Regions from separate parts of the Endozoicomonas sp. genome, predicted to be linked through region 1. Evidence: predicted binding sites of a transcription regulator. Region 1 holds the regulator's gene; each other region holds the start of a gene.
The links. Region 1 encodes sigma-54, which starts transcription at its own class of promoters, with help from an activator protein. Its sites were predicted from a motif close to TGGCACNNNNNTTGCTNT; they were not measured.
Positions count from the first base shown of each region.

Region 2: ygeW (knotted carbamoyltransferase YgeW) is a predicted target of sigma-54. The motif match lies at 2,996-3,013, and genes of this name have one in related genera.
Region 3: nirB (nitrite reductase large subunit NirB) is a predicted target of sigma-54. The motif match lies at 3,043-3,060, and genes of this name have one in related genera.
Region 4: glnK (P-II family nitrogen regulator) is a predicted target of sigma-54. The motif match lies at 2,909-2,926, and genes of this name have one in related genera.

Region 1 covers NZ_OZ239981.1:5,919,043-5,923,774, forward strand. Annotated here, with positions in the region: gene ACOCLE_RS26155 (transposase) at 1-78, opposite strand, end outside; gene ACOCLE_RS26160 (PTS sugar transporter subunit IIA) at 282-728, opposite strand; gene hpf (ribosome hibernation-promoting factor, HPF/YfiA family) at 756-1,070, opposite strand; gene ACOCLE_RS26170 (RNA polymerase factor sigma-54) at 1,239-2,702, opposite strand; gene dcuC (C4-dicarboxylate transporter DcuC) at 3,077-4,450, shown strand; gene ACOCLE_RS26180 (response regulator transcription factor) at 4,686-4,732, shown strand, end outside.
Region 2 covers NZ_OZ239981.1:5,190,542-5,195,273, reverse strand. Annotated here, with positions in the region: gene yqeB (selenium-dependent molybdenum cofactor biosynthesis protein YqeB) at 1-1,592, shown strand, start outside; gene ACOCLE_RS23130 (coiled-coil domain-containing protein) at 1,973-2,554, shown strand; gene ygeW (knotted carbamoyltransferase YgeW) at 3,046-4,236, shown strand; gene dpaL (diaminopropionate ammonia-lyase) at 4,358-4,732, shown strand, end outside.
Region 3 covers NZ_OZ239981.1:903,777-908,508, reverse strand. Annotated here, with positions in the region: gene ACOCLE_RS04040 (NAD(P)/FAD-dependent oxidoreductase) at 1-108, opposite strand, end outside; gene nirD (nitrite reductase small subunit NirD) at 108-464, opposite strand; gene nirB (nitrite reductase large subunit NirB) at 464-3,001, opposite strand; gene ACOCLE_RS04025 (YacL family protein) at 3,650-4,015, shown strand; gene ACOCLE_RS04020 (hypothetical protein) at 4,192-4,732, opposite strand, start outside.
Region 4 covers NZ_OZ239981.1:5,466,062-5,470,793, reverse strand. Annotated here, with positions in the region: gene ACOCLE_RS24270 (ISKra4 family transposase) at 1-1,037, opposite strand, end outside; gene ACOCLE_RS24265 (accessory factor UbiK family protein) at 1,314-1,607, opposite strand; gene ACOCLE_RS24260 (2OG-Fe(II) oxygenase family protein) at 1,669-2,625, opposite strand; gene glnK (P-II family nitrogen regulator) at 3,124-3,462, shown strand; gene ACOCLE_RS24250 (ammonium transporter) at 3,620-4,732, shown strand, end outside.

The DNA of each region.
Region 1 (4,732 bases):
CGGCTCACACAATAGAAACCCTGTATATTTCGGCAAATCACACCCAGCTGTTGTAGGTCTTGTTATCTTTCTACGCACGACGACATCCGCTATTTTTTGCTGATCTAGCAATTTTTACAGCTGCCTGTCAATGCGAAAGTCCTACAGAAGTTAATAGGAGAGCATCATAAAAAAAAGCCGCTTCCAGTAAGCGGCTTTTTTATGGAGTCTGTAGCTCGATTAATCCTGACTGAAAATGCTGGCTTCTAGGGGGATGTATTCATAGTTAAGAAGAACAGGGGTCAGGAGCACAAATTTTTGTATAATGTCTGTGCATCAGCTGCTTGACGAATGGTGTGAAGAAGAGCTTCGGAATGAAACTTTTCTGCCAGTGCTTTCAAAATCTCCAGATGTTCCTGATTTTCCCCCTCTGGTACGATCAATGCGAAAACCAGATCAACTGGCTTACGATCCACTGAGTCAAAGTCAACGGGTTCCGCAAGTCGTATAAATAGGCCAACCGGCTCCGGACAGGCTTTACAGCGGCAGTGCGGGATAGCCACACCTGATCCCAGTCCCGTGGTGCCAAGACGCTCCCGTGAAACCAGGGCTTCAAACAGTTCTTTGGCATTGATTTCGGGGACTTCACTGCTGATGCGGTCAGCGATATATTCCAGAATTTTCTTTTTGCTGGCCCCGTGCACACCGTCAAGGGTGCGCTCGGGGGTTAGGATGCGATGAATCATCATGCTAAATAAGAATGGCAACCTGAAAAATCAAAGGGCATGGCCACTGGCGCCCTGTTGCCTGTTTAAGGCTTTCTCTTTCTGTTTAACCAGCTGCCGATCCAATTTGTCCGAGAGCAGGTCAATGGCTGCGTACATGTCTTCGTGCTCGGCGGTCGCATTAATCTCGGCTCCGCGGGTATGCAGAATGGCTTCTGCTTTCTGCGCCAGCTTTTCTACACTCAGGGTCACCTGTACATTGGTGATATGGTCAAAATGCGAAGCAAGACGTTCCAGTTTCTTGATCACATAGTCGTGCAGAGCTTCTGTTACCTCGACATGATGTCCACTGATGTTGACTTGCATGTAACGCTCTCCTGATCCCATTATCCAGATAATCACCAGTCCGCGGGATTTTTCAAACTGGTTAACTTCGATTCTAACACTGTCAATGCAGCTTGGAATGCCCTGAGACAAAAAAAACTGCTTTTTGTCCTGTACATCACCTTATCTTTTACAAGACCTTTATGATTCTCAGGGGACTAACTGCTTTCGCTCATTGGATGGAGGGATATTCATGGACTCACGGTATTTGGCAATGGTTCGCCTGGCTACCTTGATTCCCTGTTCTCCCAGTATGGCCGCAATTTTATTATCACTGAGCGGTTTGCGTGGTGTTTCCTCAGCAATGAGCTTGCGGATATGGGCTCGAATCGCTGTGGACGAACATTCACCACCTTCCGTTGTGCTGACATGGCTGGAGAAAAAGTACTTGAGTTCGTAGACGCCCCGAGGGGTATGCATGTACTTCTGGGTGGTGACCCGGGAAATGGTGGATTCATGCATACCGACTGCCTCGGCGATATCCGCCAGCACCAGGGGCTTCATGGCTTCATCACCCTTTTCAAGAAACTCCTGCTGATAGGCGATAATCTGACTGGCGACTTTCATCAGCGTTTCATTGCGGCTTTGCAGGTTTTTCAAAAACCAGCGGGCTTCCTGCAGGTGGTTCTTCATGAACACATTGTCGCGGCTGTTATTGGCTCTTTGAACCATGGAAGCGTAATTATTATTAATGCGCAGTTTGGGGAGTGCATCCGAATTCAGTTCGACAGTCCATCGTTCCTTGATTTTACGGACGGATATATCCGGAACCACGTACTCTGCTTCTGTCTGATCAATCGTGCTGCCAGGTTTTGGGTTGAAGCTTTGAATCAGGCTGAGGGCTTCACGCAGCTGGTCTTCCTTCAGTTTGGCCCTGCGCATGATTCGTGCATAGTCACGGGTGCCAAGCGACTCAAGGTGAAGTGTGATCAGTTTTTCGGCATTTTTGAAATGAGGTGTTGATGGGGGAAGCTGACGGAGCTGGACCAGCAGGCATTCTTTAAGGTCTGAACTGCCACAACCCACAGGATCGAATTGTTGAACCCGATGTTGCAGCACGTTTACCTCTTCGATCTCCAGCTCTTCCAGCTGGGATTGAAGTGACACAAACAGGTCATCCAGTGAGCAGGTTAAATAGCCATCCGGATTAATGGCTTCAATGATGGCAAGGCCAATCAGCCGGTCCCGGTCACTCATGGGTACCATATCCAGTTGCCACTCCAGATGATCCTGAAGAGACTCTACAGAAGATGATTTCGCCAGGGGGTCATAATCATCGTCGCCACTGCTGGCGGGCAGGCTGGAGTATACGTCGTCCCATGCTGAGTCGACGGGCAGCTCGTTTGGAATGCTTTCTGACCATTCCGCCATCTCCTGCGGCTCAGGTTCTGAGGCTGCTTCACTCAGATCAACGAGTTCTTCCTTTCCTTCACTGCTGGTGGATGTGTCCTCTGTCTGGCTATCTTCGGACTCCAGCATGGGGTTGGATTCCAGAGCTTCCTGAATCTCCTGCTGAAGATCCAGTGTCGATAGCTGTAGCAGTCGGATGGCCTGTTGCAGTTGAGGCGTCATGGTCAACTGCTGGCCCATCTTGAGCTGTAAGGAAGGCTTCATAGGCAACCGTATACCTTTACTTCGTTGTCCGTGGAGGCTGCAGGTGAAACTTATGAGTTTCTACAGAAGGATCAACCGCAGGCGGCTCAGTGTTGGCACGGATGTTGTTACGACTACTCTCCATGTGCGGCTGATTATAAACCCATAGTCGTTTCTGAAACCATAGCTTTAGCAAAAAATGTGCAGAGTTTGAAAATAATGAGTTTACCTGTGTTTTTTTGTTGGCTATCAGTGCTTTCCGCTTTGAGAGTTCGGTCATAACGACTGTCGGAATTGTTTAAAAAAAGTACTAGATCATTGTTTGACACTGGTCAATTACAAACATTAGTACAAGAAATAATCTGCACGAAATTTAAGCATTTTCAGGGTTTCGTGTGGATATACTCATCGTCATACCAGTGGTTGCACTGGTTATATACGCCATCGTGAAGAACTACAGCGCGTCGGCCTCGCTGGCCATTGCCGGCATTGTCTTGCTGAGTGCCGCAGCGTTGATGGGGGTAAAAGATATCCTGCCTGCGGCCAAGGCCACTGGCTTTATGCCTTTTGACCTGTTTGAACTGATGAACTCGGTGTTCAGCTACCGTATGGCCAGCCTGGGTCTGACCATTATGGCCTGTGGTGGTTTTGCCAGCTACATGTCACACATCGGTGCTTCAGAAGCCCTGGTTCGACTGGCCGTTAAGCCGATCAGCCGTTTCCGTTCTCCCTATATGGTTCTTGCGCTGTGCTATCTGCTGAGTGTAGTACTTCAGATGTTTGTAACCTCTGCAACTGGACTTGGTCTGCTGCTGATGGTGACACTGTATCCAGTGCTGAGAAATATCGGTTTGAGCCCGGCCTCGGCGGTTGCCGTTATTGCTTCTCCTGCGGCGTTTGAAATCGGTGTGACTCAGGTTAATGCCAACTTTGCTGCCAGCCAGTCCGGACTGGAGATTACCGAATACTTCCTGGGCTATCAGGCCTGGATTACTGTGCCTATGGCCCTGGTGGCTGCAGCCCTTCATTTCGTATGGCAGCGTCGCTGTGACCTGAAAGAGGGCTATATTGCTGCAGAGCATGTCGGTGAAGGCATCGAACGTTCTGACGATGAGAAGAAAGAACCAGCCCCTGCATTCTATGCACTGCTGCCCATGATTCCTTTCTTCCTGCTGTTGATCTTTTCTAAAATGATGGTGTCGTCCATCAAAATGAATCTCGTCATGGCCATGTTGATCAGCGTATTTGCCGGCATGCTCTGTGAAGTGATCCGTTCACGGAAAATGAAAGAGTCTCTTGAGGGCTTTGATCACTTCCTGAATGGTATGGGGGCGGTATTTGGTCCGGTGGTTGGTCTGATTATCGGTGCTGAAATTTTTGCCACGGGTCTGAAGCATATCGGTGCCATCGACTCCCTGTTGGGTTCTGCCCAGGGACTGGGTATCGGGGCTTCCGCCATGACGCTGTTTATGGCCACGCTGATTGCCATTGCTGCCATTATGATGGGGTCTGGAAATGCGGCATTCCTGTCATTTGCGACTCTGGCTCCAGACGTAGCCAAGAGCTTCGGCGTTCCTGCCGTGGCCATGCTTCTGCCGATGAACTTTGCGGCTTCCATGGGACGTTCCATGTCTCCCATCGCAGCGGTAGTCATTGCCTGTGCCGGTATTGCTAAAATCTCACCGTTTGAAGTGGTGAAAAGAACATCGGTACCGATGATTGGGGCGTTTATTGTCGGTATGGCTCTGCACCTGATTCTGTTCGTCTGATTGTTATCCTCCCCCGCATTGCGGGGGATTCTGCTTTACTAAATACCTCCCGTTGCCCGTAAAAATGTATCCATTGGTGCTTTTTCGAACCACTGGAAGCGTATCGTAGACGATGTAATCCTCCCAGTTATAAATAATATTGAGTCATCGTCGTTTGTCTGGTATATCGTCCCCGTAATTCACCTTTGTTGTGATCTACCTCACATTATTTTAAGAATAACGTTCTGGGGGCGCTATGGACGCACAGATGGTTCACAGTTCATTCCCCTGGCTGGTCAATTC
Region 2 (4,732 bases), 730 kb from region 1:
AACAGAATACCCCTTTTGCTTTAGCCTCAATTATAGAAACCAAAGGGTCTGCTCCCCGTCATGATGCCATACTGCTCATTCAGGAAGATGGCCGGACCCAGGGCACCATTGGTGGCGGTATGATTGAGCGGCATGTGATCAGTGAAGCCATTGATGCATTAAAGGAAGGTCGCTCAAGAGTGGTAAAAGGCAGTATGTCCAGAACCGGCAAAGATGCCATGGATATGGATTGCGGTGGCACTATGACCGTCCATATTGATGTACAGGGTATTCGCCCGGATATGCTGTTAATCGGTGGAGGTCATGTGAACCGCGCGGTGGCCAAGCTGGCATCCGAGCTGGGTTACCGGATTACCGTTGCAGACTCATGGGAACCCAACCTGAATGCAAAGCTGTTTCCACCCAATACTCAACTTATTCTGGGAGAGACTATTCAGGATGCCATCGACCAGGTGACCATTCGAGACAATACACAGGTCATCATTGCAACCAACCATGAAGACACGACCGCATTACCAGCCATTCTTAAAAGTCCTGCCCGTCATATCGGCCAACTGGCCAGTCGTCGCAAGGTAGAAACGCTTCATAATAAATGTCTGGAACTCGGAATCAGCGAAACACGTTTTCAAGAGGTTCGCACCCCGGTAGGTCTGGATATTGGAGCAGAAAGCCCGGAAGAAATTGCGGTGAGTATTATGGGAGAAATTCTGGCACTTTCCCGTGGCAAGACATTGAGAAAAAGTGGCGGGAAGCCAGCAATACTCTCTTCTGTAACCAATGGTCATGATAATCTTGTGATCATCCGGGGTGCTGGTGACCTGGCATCCGGTACTGCCGTCAAACTGCATAACAGTGGCTATAAAGTGGTCATGCTGGATCTGCCAAAACCAACGGTGATTCGTACCAATGTTTCTTTCGCTGGTGCTCTATTGAACGAAAGTGGTCAGATAACCGTTGAGGGCATCACTGCACAAAAAGCCCGGTCCGTTGCTGATGCACTGAGAATTATCAATAACGGTCGTATCCCGATCATGGTCGATCCGGATGGCCAGACACTCCGTCAGTTTAAACCGGCGGTACTGGTTGATGGCATTCTGGCCAAGCAAAACCTGGGGACGCATCGGAAAATGGCACCGGTGACCATTGCGCTTGGCCCTGGATTCAATGCGGGACAGGATGTTGATGCCGTCATTGAGACCTGCCGGGGTCATAACCTGGCCAGAGTCATTTACCAGGGAGAAGCTGAACCCAATACCGGAAAGCCTGGCACTATCATGGGCTACGCAGAAGAGCGAGTATTACGGGCCCCCTGTGCCGGTCAAGTTATCCCAGAAGTAGCCATTGGTGAGCTGGTTGAAGAAGGACAGATCGTTGCAAACATCAGTACAGAGATTGGAAACCAGCCGGTGATTACCCGGATTGGAGGTAAGGTTCGGGGTATGATCAGCACAGGATCTGAAGTCCCTCCAGGATTCAAAATTGGTGATATTGACCCACGAGGAGCCAGTGTTGATCATACAACAATTTCTGATAAAGCCCGTGCTATTGCCGGTGGGGTTCTGGAAGCGATACTGAAACTTTCAATACCTTGAGATTACTTTTTGAACCATGGAGGTCACAACGTTCACAGTGGAAATGCAAACGCTTTCTTTGTGCTCTTCGTGATCTCCGTGGTTCAATCAGTGCATGCAGAACATGTAGACATACTCAATTTAATCCAAACCCCCATTCCACTATAAAGCCCCCTTTTTATTTCTCTCATCAATAAAACCGATGACATTCTGAAGCTCTGCTATGCTGATCATGCAGTCAGTGCACAGCTGTATCTATAAAACTGCCATCACCTGAATACCAGGTTGAAAAATAGCACTCGCTTTTTTACAAAAATTTTTAATACGAGTGCTTTATGGCTGTCTAAATACAAAATGTTTAAACACAAGGCTTTGTAACACAACAAAAGACAGGTAGCTGTATGTCGCTAGAAACAAGAGTTGAGATGCTGGAGAAACAACACCAGTCCCTCTACAACACGATTCATGGCCTGGTGAAAGCGATGGCGGATATCAAACACATCGCGCTTAAAAACCAGCATGAAATCATTGGCGTCAAAGTCAACATGTCTGGGATTCAGGCTGAAGTTACCGGCGTTAAGGAAGATGTCTCGGAGCTGGCTCAGGCCACATTGTCCGGTTTTGAGCGTACCAGTGAGTTAATGGATAACACCCACAAGATTCTGGATGATATCAGCGAGCATCTGGACACCATTAATGGTCGGCTGGATGAAACCAATAAACTGGTCGATGGTACCCATGAGCGTGTTGATGAAACCTATGAACGGTTAAACGAGACGAATGAACGTCTCGGTGAAAACAATGAACGACTTGACGAAGCCAATGAACGGCTGGATGAAAACAATGAGCGACTCAGCAGTACCAATGAATGGCTTGGTGGCATTAACCAACGCCTTGAAGGTGTGGAGAGTCAGGTAAAAGAGGTTCGAAAAGACATTCTCACTCTTGGTCAGATGATCAAGCATCGTCTACCAGAAAAGTAATTTTTCGACCTCCCTTGTTGGCACATCTGGCAGGTACCTTAGGTTTTGTTGACATAAGCCCTGCCTCATTTAACCAAACTACTGTCACTTTGATTATCAACGCACTTTAAAATTATCAAACTGATAGATCAAAACGAACCTGTCGCATCTTTGGGGCTGATAAAAATTTGCTTCAAGTCATTTTTTTATTTTCTGCCAGCCTCACCTCTATTAACTTACTTTTTAACCAGTCGTCCAAAACCCTCAGTTATCAATGGCTGCAGGATAATAACGAACAGAACACATCGAACTCCATCCCTGTTTTTCCTTTTCTCACAGCATCCTCACAAAAGTTGGCACGTAAGTTGGCTATTAAAAGATACCAGTTAGCCATCTGACTGATTTACCAGGGTCGCCTCTTCAACTGCGCCAGACTCAGTCAAACAACAACCCCAGATCCGATAGCACTGTCTTCGCTCAAAGGGTCTGATATTCAGAAAAAAGGAAATACCGTGAGCAATTTCGACCAGTTACTTCAAGATATCAAGGCACTGAACACCAAACTGCATAGCAAAGACTTTCTCCTGACCTGGGAACAGTCTACCGATGAATTGAAGCAGGTATTGAAAGTAGCAGAAGGCCTGCGCCTGCTGCGCAACGAAAACATCTCTACCAAAGTTTTCGACAGCGGCCTCGGTGTTTCCCTGTTCCGTGATAACTCTACCCGTACCCGTTTCTCCTTCACCTCCGCCTGTAACATGCTGGGTCTGGCGATCCAGGATCTGGATGAAGGTAAGTCCCAGATTGCTCACGGCGAAACCGTTCGTGAAACCGCCAACATGATCTCTTTCTGCGCTGACGTAATCGGTATCCGTGATGACATGTACCTGGGCTATGGTAACCAGTACATGCGTGAAGTGGGCTCAGCTCTGGACTTCGGCAAGGAAAACGGTGTTCTGGCTCAACGTCCTGGCATGGTAAACCTGCAGTGTGATATCGACCACCCAACCCAGAGCATGGCTGACCTGGCATGGCTGATCGAGCATTTTGGCAGTCTGGAAAATCTGAAAGGCAAGAAGATTGCCATGACCTGGGCTTACTCTCCAAGCTACGGCAAGCCTCTCTCCGTACCACAGGGCATCATCGGCCTGATGACCCGCTTCGGTATGGATGTCACTCTGGCTCACCCAGAAGGCTATGACCTGATTCCTGAAGTCGTTGAAACTGCGGGTCGCCAGGCAGCAGAAAGTGGCGGCAGCTTCACTCAGGTAAGCACCATGGCTGAAGCCTTCAAGGATGCTGATATTGTTTATCCTAAGTCCTGGGCACCTTACCACGTCATGGGTCGTCGTACTGACCTGCTGAAAGCTGGCGACCACGCTGGTCTTAAGACTCTGGAACAGGAATGCCTGGCTCAGAACGCTCTGCACAAAGACTGGCACTGCACCGAAGAAATGATGAAGCATACCCGCAACGGTGAAGCGCTTTACATGCACTGCCTGCCTGCAGACATCACCGGCGTTTCCTGCAAGGAAGGAGAGGTAACTGAAGGTGTATTCAACAAGTACCTGATCGACACCTACAAAGAAGCTGGCTGGAAGCCTTACATCATCGCTTCCATGATCCTCAACCGCCGCTTTGCCAACCCAGACGTAGTGCTGGAAAACCTGATGAAGAAAGGCGCCCGTCGCGTTGACGCCTGATTAAGGGTTATATGAATAACCACAAAGTCACAGAGACACTAAGGAAAAGAAACAATCTTTGTGGCTTCGTGACTTTGTGGTGAAAAAGCTTTTTGGCATATAGCGGCTTAGGGGGCATCTGATGTCAGAATTCAGTTTATCCATAAAACAGGAGCCTAACCGCTTCTTTAACGGTGAATCTTCACCACTCTTCAGTACCGAAGTGGCCAGAATAGCCCGTGAATTCCACCAGCGAATTCCTGGTTATGAACCAACACCACTTCGCTCTCTTGACCAGCTGGCTCACCAGCTTGGCCTGAAAAAAATTCTGGTCAAAGACGAATCCTATCGTTTCGGCCTGAACGCATTCAAAGTGCTCGGTGGCTCTTACGCCATTGGCAAGTGCGTCAGTAATAAACTGGGTATTCCACTTGAAGAATTCAGCTTTGACAGCCTGAAAGGACAAGAGCCCATTACCTTTGCCACTGCGACGGATGGAAACCACGGCCGAGGTGTG
Region 3 (4,732 bases), 1.0 Mb from region 1:
AGGACACTGACCACCGGCAAACAGCTGCTCAAGAAACCGGACCGAGCCCATGCCATTGCCAATGACCACCAGTTTTTGCCGGCCGTCCGGCTTTTGATAATGGCTCATCAGGCAACCCGTTCAGCAACGTGTCCGACCAGCGGGGTGGGCATCACCTGTACGACACCCTCATGTAAACGAACCGGGAACACCTTCAAACTGACCGTATCATCTTCCAGACATTGTCCACTGGCTAAATCAAAGTGCTGTTTATAGATGGGCGATGCCACGACCAGGTGGCCCTTAAGGTCACCCACAAGTCCCCGGGACATCACATTGGCATTACTGAATGGGTCAAAATTTTCCAGGGCAAACACCTGATCCTTCACCCGGAATACCGCAACCTGATGGCTGCCCACCAGGGCGCAGATGCCAAGGTTTGAAGAAAGCTGTTCATCCTGACAGATCGTCGTCCACTGGCTCATTACATCACCTCCTTCAGCTGAATCTTTTCCTGTTCCGTTGCGGGTCGTATCTGGTTCCGTTCATCCACAAAGACAACATTGCTGTCCAGCTGGTCACTGTTGATAAAATGACTGAAACGCTTGAGTTTCTCAGGACTCTCCAGCGTCGTTTTCCATTCACACTGATAGGTACCCACCAGATGGGTCATTTCATCTTCCAGCTCCTGATTAATGCCAAGACTGTCGTCCATGATGACGGACTTGAGATAATCCAGGCCACCTTCAAGGTTATCCAGCCAGACCGACGTTCTCTGCAGCCGCTCAGCCGTTCGAATATAAAACATCAGGAAACGATCGATGTATTTCACCAGCGTTTCATCATCAAGCTCGGTGGCAAACAGGTCAGCATGCCGGGGTTTCATCCCTCCGTTACCACCCACATAGAGGTTCCAGCCCTTCTCGGTAGCAATTACGCCAACATCCTTACTCTGGGCTTCGGCGCACTCCCGGGTACATCCCGAAACGGCCATTTTGACTTTATGAGGTGAACGCACTCCTCGATAACGGTGCTCAATGGCAATGGCCATGCTGGTGCTGTCCAGAACACCGTAGCGGCACCAGGTACTGCCCACACAGGATTTAACCGTTCTCAGGGACTTCCCGTAGGCATGCCCGGTTTCAAACCCAGCATCCACCAACCGCTTCCAGATAGCCGGCAACTCATTAACCTGGGCACCAAACAGATCGATCCGCTGGCCGCCAGTGATTTTGGTGTAGAGATTAAAGTCTTTAGCCACCTCACCAATCACAATCAGCTTCTCCGGGGTAATTTCACCGCCGGGAACCCGTGGCACAATGGAGTAGGTACCGTCCTTCTGCATATTCCCCAGGAAATAATCATTGGTGTCCTGAAGCGGAGCATGATCACTCTTCAGAATGTAATCGTTCCAGCAGGAAGCCAGTATGGAACCAATGGTAGGCTTACAGATATCACAACCCATGCCGCGACCATGCTTTTCAATCACCTGGGAGAACGTTTTCAGCTCGCCGACCCTGACCAGGTGATACAGCTCCTGCCTTGAATGTGGAAAGTGCTCACAAATATCTTTTTTGACTTCAACACCCAGTTGAGTCAGCTCGTGGTCGAGCACCTGCTTTACCAGCTGGGCACAACCACCGCAGCCAGTTCCGGCATTGGTTTCAGCTTTGAGAGCTGCAATATCCTGACAACCTCCAGCCACCGCACCGACCAGTTCCCCCTTACTTACATTGAAGCAGGAACAGATCTGGGCCGTTTCCGGCAGTGCAGCCACCCCCATTCCAGCACTGGCAGAGCCATCACTCTGAGGCAAAATCAACTCAGCAGGGTTAGCCGGAGGCACAATGCCATTCAACATCATTTGCAGTAACGTTCCATAGTCGTCTGCATCCCCGACCAGAACGGCACCCAGAACTCTCTTTTTGGTTTTGGATACGACCAGCTTTTTATAAACCTGTTTTTCCTGGTCAATGAACTGATAACTCAGTGAGCCTTTTGTATTGCCATGAGCATCACCAATACTGGCCACATCAACGCCCATCAGTTTTAGCTTGGTACTCATATCTGCGCCGGTAAACTGGCTATTACCGTTACCGGTTAAATGATCAACCGCTACCTGGGCCATTTGATAGCCGGGAACCACCAGTCCAAAAATCCGGTTTTCCCACAGCGCACACTCACCAATGGCATATATAGATTCATCAGAGGTCAGACAGTCATTATTGATAACAATGCCACCTCGCTCCCCCATGGCCAGCTCGGCCTGTTTTGCCAGTTCATCCCGTGGACGAATACCCGCAGAAAACAGCACAATATCGGTATTCAGCACCTCACCATCGGCGAACTGCATTTGATGGACTGCGCCCTCACCATCAGTGATCAGCTGGGTGTTCTTGCCGGTATGGATTTGCACGCCAAGCGCTTCAATCTTCTGTCGAAGCATGGCACCACCGCCATCATCCACCTGAACAGCCATCAAACGGGGTGCAAATTCAACCACATGGGTTTCAAGGCCAAGATCTTTTAACGCTTTGGCGGCTTCCAGCCCCAATAGCCCGCCACCCACAACGGCACCAACCCTGCTGTTGCCAGCCGCTCTGGCAATGGCTTCCAGATCCTCAATGGTACGGTACACAAAGCAGTTGTCCCGCTCATGCCCTGGCACTGGTGGCACAAAAGGATAGGACCCGGTAGCCAGCACCAGCTTGTCGTACTGAATACTTCTCTCTTTGTTGGTGGTTAATTCCCGGGCATCACGGTCAATGGCAATCACCGCTTCATCGAGAATCAGATCAATACCGTTCTCCTGATAAAAACCTTCCGGCACCATGGACAGGTCTTCGGCACTTCGACCACTGAAAAATTCGGAAAGGTGAACACGATCGTATGCAGGGCGGGACTCTTCACCAAAAACAACCACCTGGTAGTGCTCTAATCCACCAGCAGCCACCAGCTTTTCCATAAAGCTGTGACCGACCATGCCATTACCGACGACTACCAGGGTTTGTTTCCCGCTCATTTCGGCTAATTCCCCATTGTTGAACACACTTTGTCTGCCAGCATGCAGGGGGTATGCCAAAACACTCAAAGCTATGCCTGAAAGTTAAAAGTAAAGATTTACTGGAACCACAAAGAGCACGAAGAACACCAAGTCTTTAAAAGATACCTTTGTGAACTTTGTACCCTTTGTGGTTAGAAGGCTTGTGATGCCTTTGATGTGGAAGATAAATCCTGGGTATTTTTTTGAACCACAAAGCGCACGAAGAACACTAAGTCTTTGAAAAGATACCTTTGTGAACTTTGTGAACTTTGTGGTTAGAAGGCTTGCAATGCCTTTGATGTGGAAGATAAATCCTGGGTATTTTTGAACCACAAAGGACACGAAGAGCACAAAGCCGATAAAAAGATAACTTAGTGAACTCTGTGATCTTTGTGGTTAAAGAGCTTGTAATACTCTCGCCACACTCCCAAAACCAGAGTATATGCAACACTGCCAGACTGTATCCGTCGCCGAAAATCATGCACCAAAATAAAAACAACAGCCCACACCCGCGTCATTATTTGGTGCATATTGTGCAATTTTTGATTGAACTACTTATTGGCAAACTGGCTCAGCCCCCTAAAATAGCCCACCCATTTTTACTGGTTTCCCTGATATCACAAAACTATGGACTATCATTTCCAGCGCAACTATTCCGGTCGACCCGAAGCTCATTTCTCCATGGACCATGAAGCCATGGGCATCTGGCTGACAGAAGAACTGGGCAGCAACAGGCAGCAGCTGGAGCACCTGTTACAGGTAGTGGATAGTCTGGAGAAAGGTCAGCGCTGGGAGTATTTTGACGATGGCAATGACTATCGCCTGCATCTGACGCGCGATCACGCCGAAGTGCGGGCAGCCCTTCTGGATACCGAAATGGGCTGTGATGAAATGGAAGAGCTGGACTATTACGACAATGAGTCCATCAGCCACTGTGGGCTGGATGATTTTAAAACGCTGCTGGTCTGCTGGCAGGACTTTCTGAATATATAAGTTTTAAAGTGTTTTACTATTATCACTTTAAGGATAAGTTCAAATAGTCAATCAACTCGGCTTGCGCCCTCTTAAGTATTTCGGAAGAACTATTGTTTCTGAGGGCACCCAATAATTTTCGTATATCAAAGAATTAATACTCTATAAAAAAATTTATATTAAAGCCTATTAATCGACTATTTGAAAATATGTTTTTCCACAATTGATTCTTTCTTTTTTTGATCAATACCCCCATTTCCATCATCCAACTGGCTAAATGCTTTACAGATTAAACTATACCCTTTCTCCTGAAGATACCTATTGACATCCCAGGTTTTATCGTATTTTTTATGATGCGAGCCGGTATTATCTTCATACTTATGATCTATGGATGCTTGTAGAGAGTGGGTATACCTTTGATAATGCTCACTTAACGACTTTTTTTCGTGGGATTTTTTTGATTTATCAGGGCGAATATCCATTTCCATTTCTTCTGGACTAAAATCTTTCATCTTTTTGGCATTCTGAATGGTTCTACTCATGAAGGGAGGTAATGATGCATGCCTGACGAAACCTGCCATTGACATCTTGCTCTCCTTTTCAAAACGAGTCATGAAATCCTCAAACTTTAGAGCATTTTTAACAACCAGCATCGCATCGTTGCGGCATGAATGATAGTCTGCCTGGCGCTTCTTTGTATGATCTACAAATGTAACCTGACAGTTTTCTATCGCCATT
Region 4 (4,732 bases), 450 kb from region 1:
AAATAGCTCACAGCTTTGTAGCGCTTCTCTGTCAGTGCGATTGTCTTTTTCGGGAGCTCGGCTGATTCAATTTCCTGAAGGATTTTTTTGGCTGCTCCACGCTTGTTTTTCAAACTATGTAGCCTGTCTTCAAGCCACTGGTGTCGCTTCGCCTTACTGGTTGGAAACAGTGCTTCCGCTGCTCCAGCTAAATATTCAGATGCATGATAAAAATCGAGTATCTGCCCAGAGGTATGTTGTTTCAAATAACTCCAGTTTTCTCTAGCCCCGTCAGCTACCCCGATGTATGTGGCATTTGGGTAGAGTCGTTTTAGATCTGCAATCTCCTCGTCGAGCTTGCTCATAAAGCTTTGTTTACCATACTCTGGCGAACTGGCTGTATATATCGTGTGGAGCCTGTCTCCATCTGCAGAATATAGGCTCAATGTCCCACACATGGCTTCCCTCCAGCCTTCTTCACAAAGCAGCATGCAGGTTCCATCCAGACCAATGGCTATTGTTTCAACAGGCTCTTTTAGTGGAGGAAGGTGGTAGTGAGTGTCTTGCTGGTCTTCAATTAATGCACCTACTCTGTCCGATAAATGCTTGATATAAGAATTTGAAAGCGTCCTTTGATGGTTGGTCTCAAAATCTTCTTTTACCGCAGGCGCTGGCATCTGGCTGTATTTCCAGGCGATAGACTTGGCAAATTTGGGGGTAGCTGAACCAATAATACCGGCACGAAGATCAAGTGCTGCCAGAGTACTGCCACCTCTGACACCCTGATATACGGAGCGCTCCAAAGGTATACGACCGTATAAGGTTTCATAGTGCTTAAGAACCTTTCCTTTGTAGTTCCACTTCTGCTGATTAACGACGATAGGTTCTTTATTGGGTGATTCAAATAGCCCCAATAACTCTTTTGTTCCAAGCTGCCCGGCTTCATTGAGTGCACGCTGTAAACTATCTTCAAGATTCAGCATGTTGCCTGAATCTATAGAAACTTCAATTTGCAAAACGATGCTTTTGGTAGAGCTGGAAATAACAGAAGCGGGCATGACAGTTAACTATTATGAGTGGTGTTCCCATAGTAGCTGTGAAAATAGAGCACTATTGTTTCAATCATTCAGAGAGAGCACCCTATTAAAACCCTGGCTCATCAATTCGGCTAACAGCTAGTCTGGTAACCCAGATGCTGTTCTAGCAACATTGAGATAATTTTGATTATTGACTAATTAAACAATTTTAAGCGATCAAAGATAGCAGCTTATGGGAGGTTTGCAGTGTAAGATGCGCCTGCTAAGATCTGCCGACGCAATGGGAAGCATAAGTTATCAACTATCAGAATTTTCCTGATCTTCTTTGCGGTTGTCTTCCAGCACTTTTTGTTCTGATGTAAGTGCTTCCACTTCTTTTTCCAGCGCTTCAAGGCGCTCACGGGTGTGCCTCAGAACAGCAACCTGGGTATCAAACTCGTCACGGGTGATCAGCTCCAGCTTTGACAGCGCACTGCCGACCAAGGCCTTGATATTTTTTTCGATATCTTCCCGGGTCTGGCTTTTGTCACTGTTAAAGAGTTCACCGGCTTTGGCGGCAATATTATTAATTAAGGCGGCTTTATCGATCATGGTTATCGCTGGGCTGGTGGTTAGAAAGAGGAAGGATACCTCAACCTGACCCCTGATAGAACTAGCCGATTTTTTCCCGGTAGCTGCTGCCGTAAATCTGTTCCAGACGCTGTTTCAGGTAATCCCCTGCACTGACCGGCGGGTATTTATTGGGCTCATCCGGGAACAGATCTTTGGAATCAACCCAGGTGGTGGAGGGCGGGGCGGCAAAAAAGATCATGGTATAGCGTTCTGGCCACAGGTCATCCTGGTCTTCGGCATAGACACGATGGGGTGTTGCCACCAGACGCTCATTGCTCCAGCGCGCCAGCATGTCTGCAACGTGTACCAATAAAGTGTTGGGTTTTCTTTTCAGGGAACACCACTCTCCTCGGGGGTTTTGAAACTGCAGGCCTCCGGCATCGTCCAGTAAGAGCAGCAGGGAGATGGTGTCAAAGTCGGTATGTTCACCAAAGCGAATTGAGCCTTTGCGCTGATTTTGCATCATGGACGGGTAATGATTCAGGCGAAAGGTGCTGTTGCCCCGACTCAGTGCGTGCTTGGTGGCCAGGAATCCCGGTGTCAGTTTAAGGGCTTTCTCGGTCAGTGTCAGAATAATGGTGGCCGCCTGTGCGGCAACGCGACGATATTGCTCCAGCTCATCCATTAAACCAGAATCCACAAGCAGGTCTGGCCACTCACTGATGGTCATGCCACTGACAATATCCAGCGACTCGACATAATGTTCCTGATAGGTATCAGCGGTATCACCGTACTGTTCGCTGCCCGGCCCGCTGTAACCACGGATATAACCCGGGACTCCAAAGCGCAGGGCTGCTTTTTGTTCTGCGGTAAATCCGAGAAAGAAGCGTCGGGCTGTATTCAGTACCCTGGCCTGAAAGGCCTCTGTGGCAATGGGCAATCCCGTGAAGTATGCAATACCGGTGGTTGTATAGGCTTCCAGCAGTTGCTGCGAGGCATAGGGGGATGTGACGTCGATGGTGATGACATCGCTCTGGGTGATTGTGCTGTCTGGCAATGGTTATACCTCTGACACCTTCGATTGAAGCCTCAAATTTATTGGGAAGCATGATGCATATGGAATATGCGCCCTCTAGTTCTGCGTAATAGATTTAGCTGCTCTCTGAAGAGGCATCAAGTTTTGATAGTCATCCGACGCATTGATTGCTGCACTAATTTGGTGCGCTTTGCTGAGGAAGGATAAGGTTTTAGTGCGTCAAATGAGTGCGCAGGCCTGTTTCGGTACTTGTTCGAGCTCCTGAAGCCTTCAATCATGCCCATTTATGGGGATATGCAAAAACTGGCACAGAGGCTGCTTATAGAGGGTTAACCATTTAATCAGTGCCAGGCGGGATCGCCTGAAACCAAGACTGGCAGGGTTCATTTTTCCTTTGGTTGGGGCTTGAAATAAAACGGGCTGTTGTAACACAAAGGGAAATGCGTAGACTTTGGAAGCTGTATCGCATCCAGGTCACCCCTCCCGGATGAATATTAAGTAAAGCCAGGAGAATAATGCATGAAGTTAGTATCAGCCATTATCAAGCCATTCAAGCTTGATGACGTGCGGGAAGCGCTTTCTGATATCGGCGTTCAGGGTATTACTGTGACTGAAGTCAAGGGCTTTGGTCGCCAGAAAGGTCATACCGAGTTGTATCGCGGTGCAGAGTACGTTGTGGACTTTCTGCCAAAGGTAAAGATTGAAGTGGCAATCTCCGACGACCTGCTGGATCAAGTGATTGAAGCGGTTTCCAATGCGGCCAACACCGGCAAAATCGGAGACGGAAAGATTTTCGTAACGGCTCTGGAACAGGCCATTCGAATCCGTACCGGAGAGACAGGCGTCGACGCTATCTAATAGCCAGCCAAAGGCATTACTCATCAGCAGCCACTGATGACATCGCTCAGCAGTAATAGCGATATAAAACAGATAAGAAGATGTGAATTTTACTGGGAGGGGTCCCGTGGAAGATATAACTCAGCTGTCGTATGCACTCGACACTTTTTATTTCCTGATGTGTGGTGCACTGGTCATGTGGATGGCCGCCGGCTTTGCCATGCTGGAAGCCGGTCTGGTGCGCTCAAAGAACACCGTTGAAATTCTGACCAAAAATATTGCCCTGTTTGCCATTGCCTGCACCATGTACCTGCTCTGTGGTTACCAGATCATGTATCCAGGCGCAAATGAAGGCGGCATCATGCCTCTGTTCGGCACGTTGCTGGGCACTGAAAACAGCGTCGAGTCGGTGGTTGCCGGTGGTGATGACGCTCCTTATTACTCTCTGCGTTCTGACTTCTTCTTCCAGGTGGTCTTCGTAGCGACGGCCATGTCCATCGTTTCCGGTGCGGTTGCTGAACGTATGAAGCTGTGGGCCTTCCTGCTGTTTGCGGTCTTCATGACTGGCTTTATCTATCCAGTACAGGGCTTCTGGAAGTGGGGCGGTGGTTTCCTGAACGAAGCTGGCTTCCAGGACTTTGCCGGTTCCGGTGTGGTTCACATGGCGGGTGCTTCTGCTGCCCTGGCTGGTGTGCTGCTGCTGGGTGCCCGTAAAGGCAAGTACGGTTCTAACGGTGCCGTTAACGCCATGCCTGGTGCTAACCTGCCTCTGGCCACTCTGGGTACCTTTATCCTCTGGCTGGGCTGGTTCGGCTTCAACGGTGGCTCTCAGCTGAAGATTGCTGATGTTGAAAATGCCAACGCGGTTGCACAGATTTTTGTAAACACCAATGCTGGCGCAGCCGGTGGTGTTATTGCCGCCCTGATCGTTGCCAGACTGCTGTTCGGCAAGGCTGACCTGACAATGGCCCTGAACGGTGCGCTGGCTGGTCTGGTAGCTATTACTGCAGAACCTCTGACGCCAACTGCCTTGGGTGCAACGCTGATCGGTGCTGTCGGTGGAGCCCTGGTTGTCTTCTCTATCCTGGCGCTGGACAAACTGCGTATCGATGATCCAGTAGGTGCCATCTCGGTTCACGGTGTTGTAGGTATCTGGGGTCTGCTGGCTGTACCTCTGACCAACAGCGACGCTACCCTGGGTGCTCAGTTGCTGGGTATCGGCAGTATCTTTGCCTGGGTGTTTGGTGCTTCCCTGGTTGTCTGGGGTGTGATCAAGGTGATCATGGGGCTG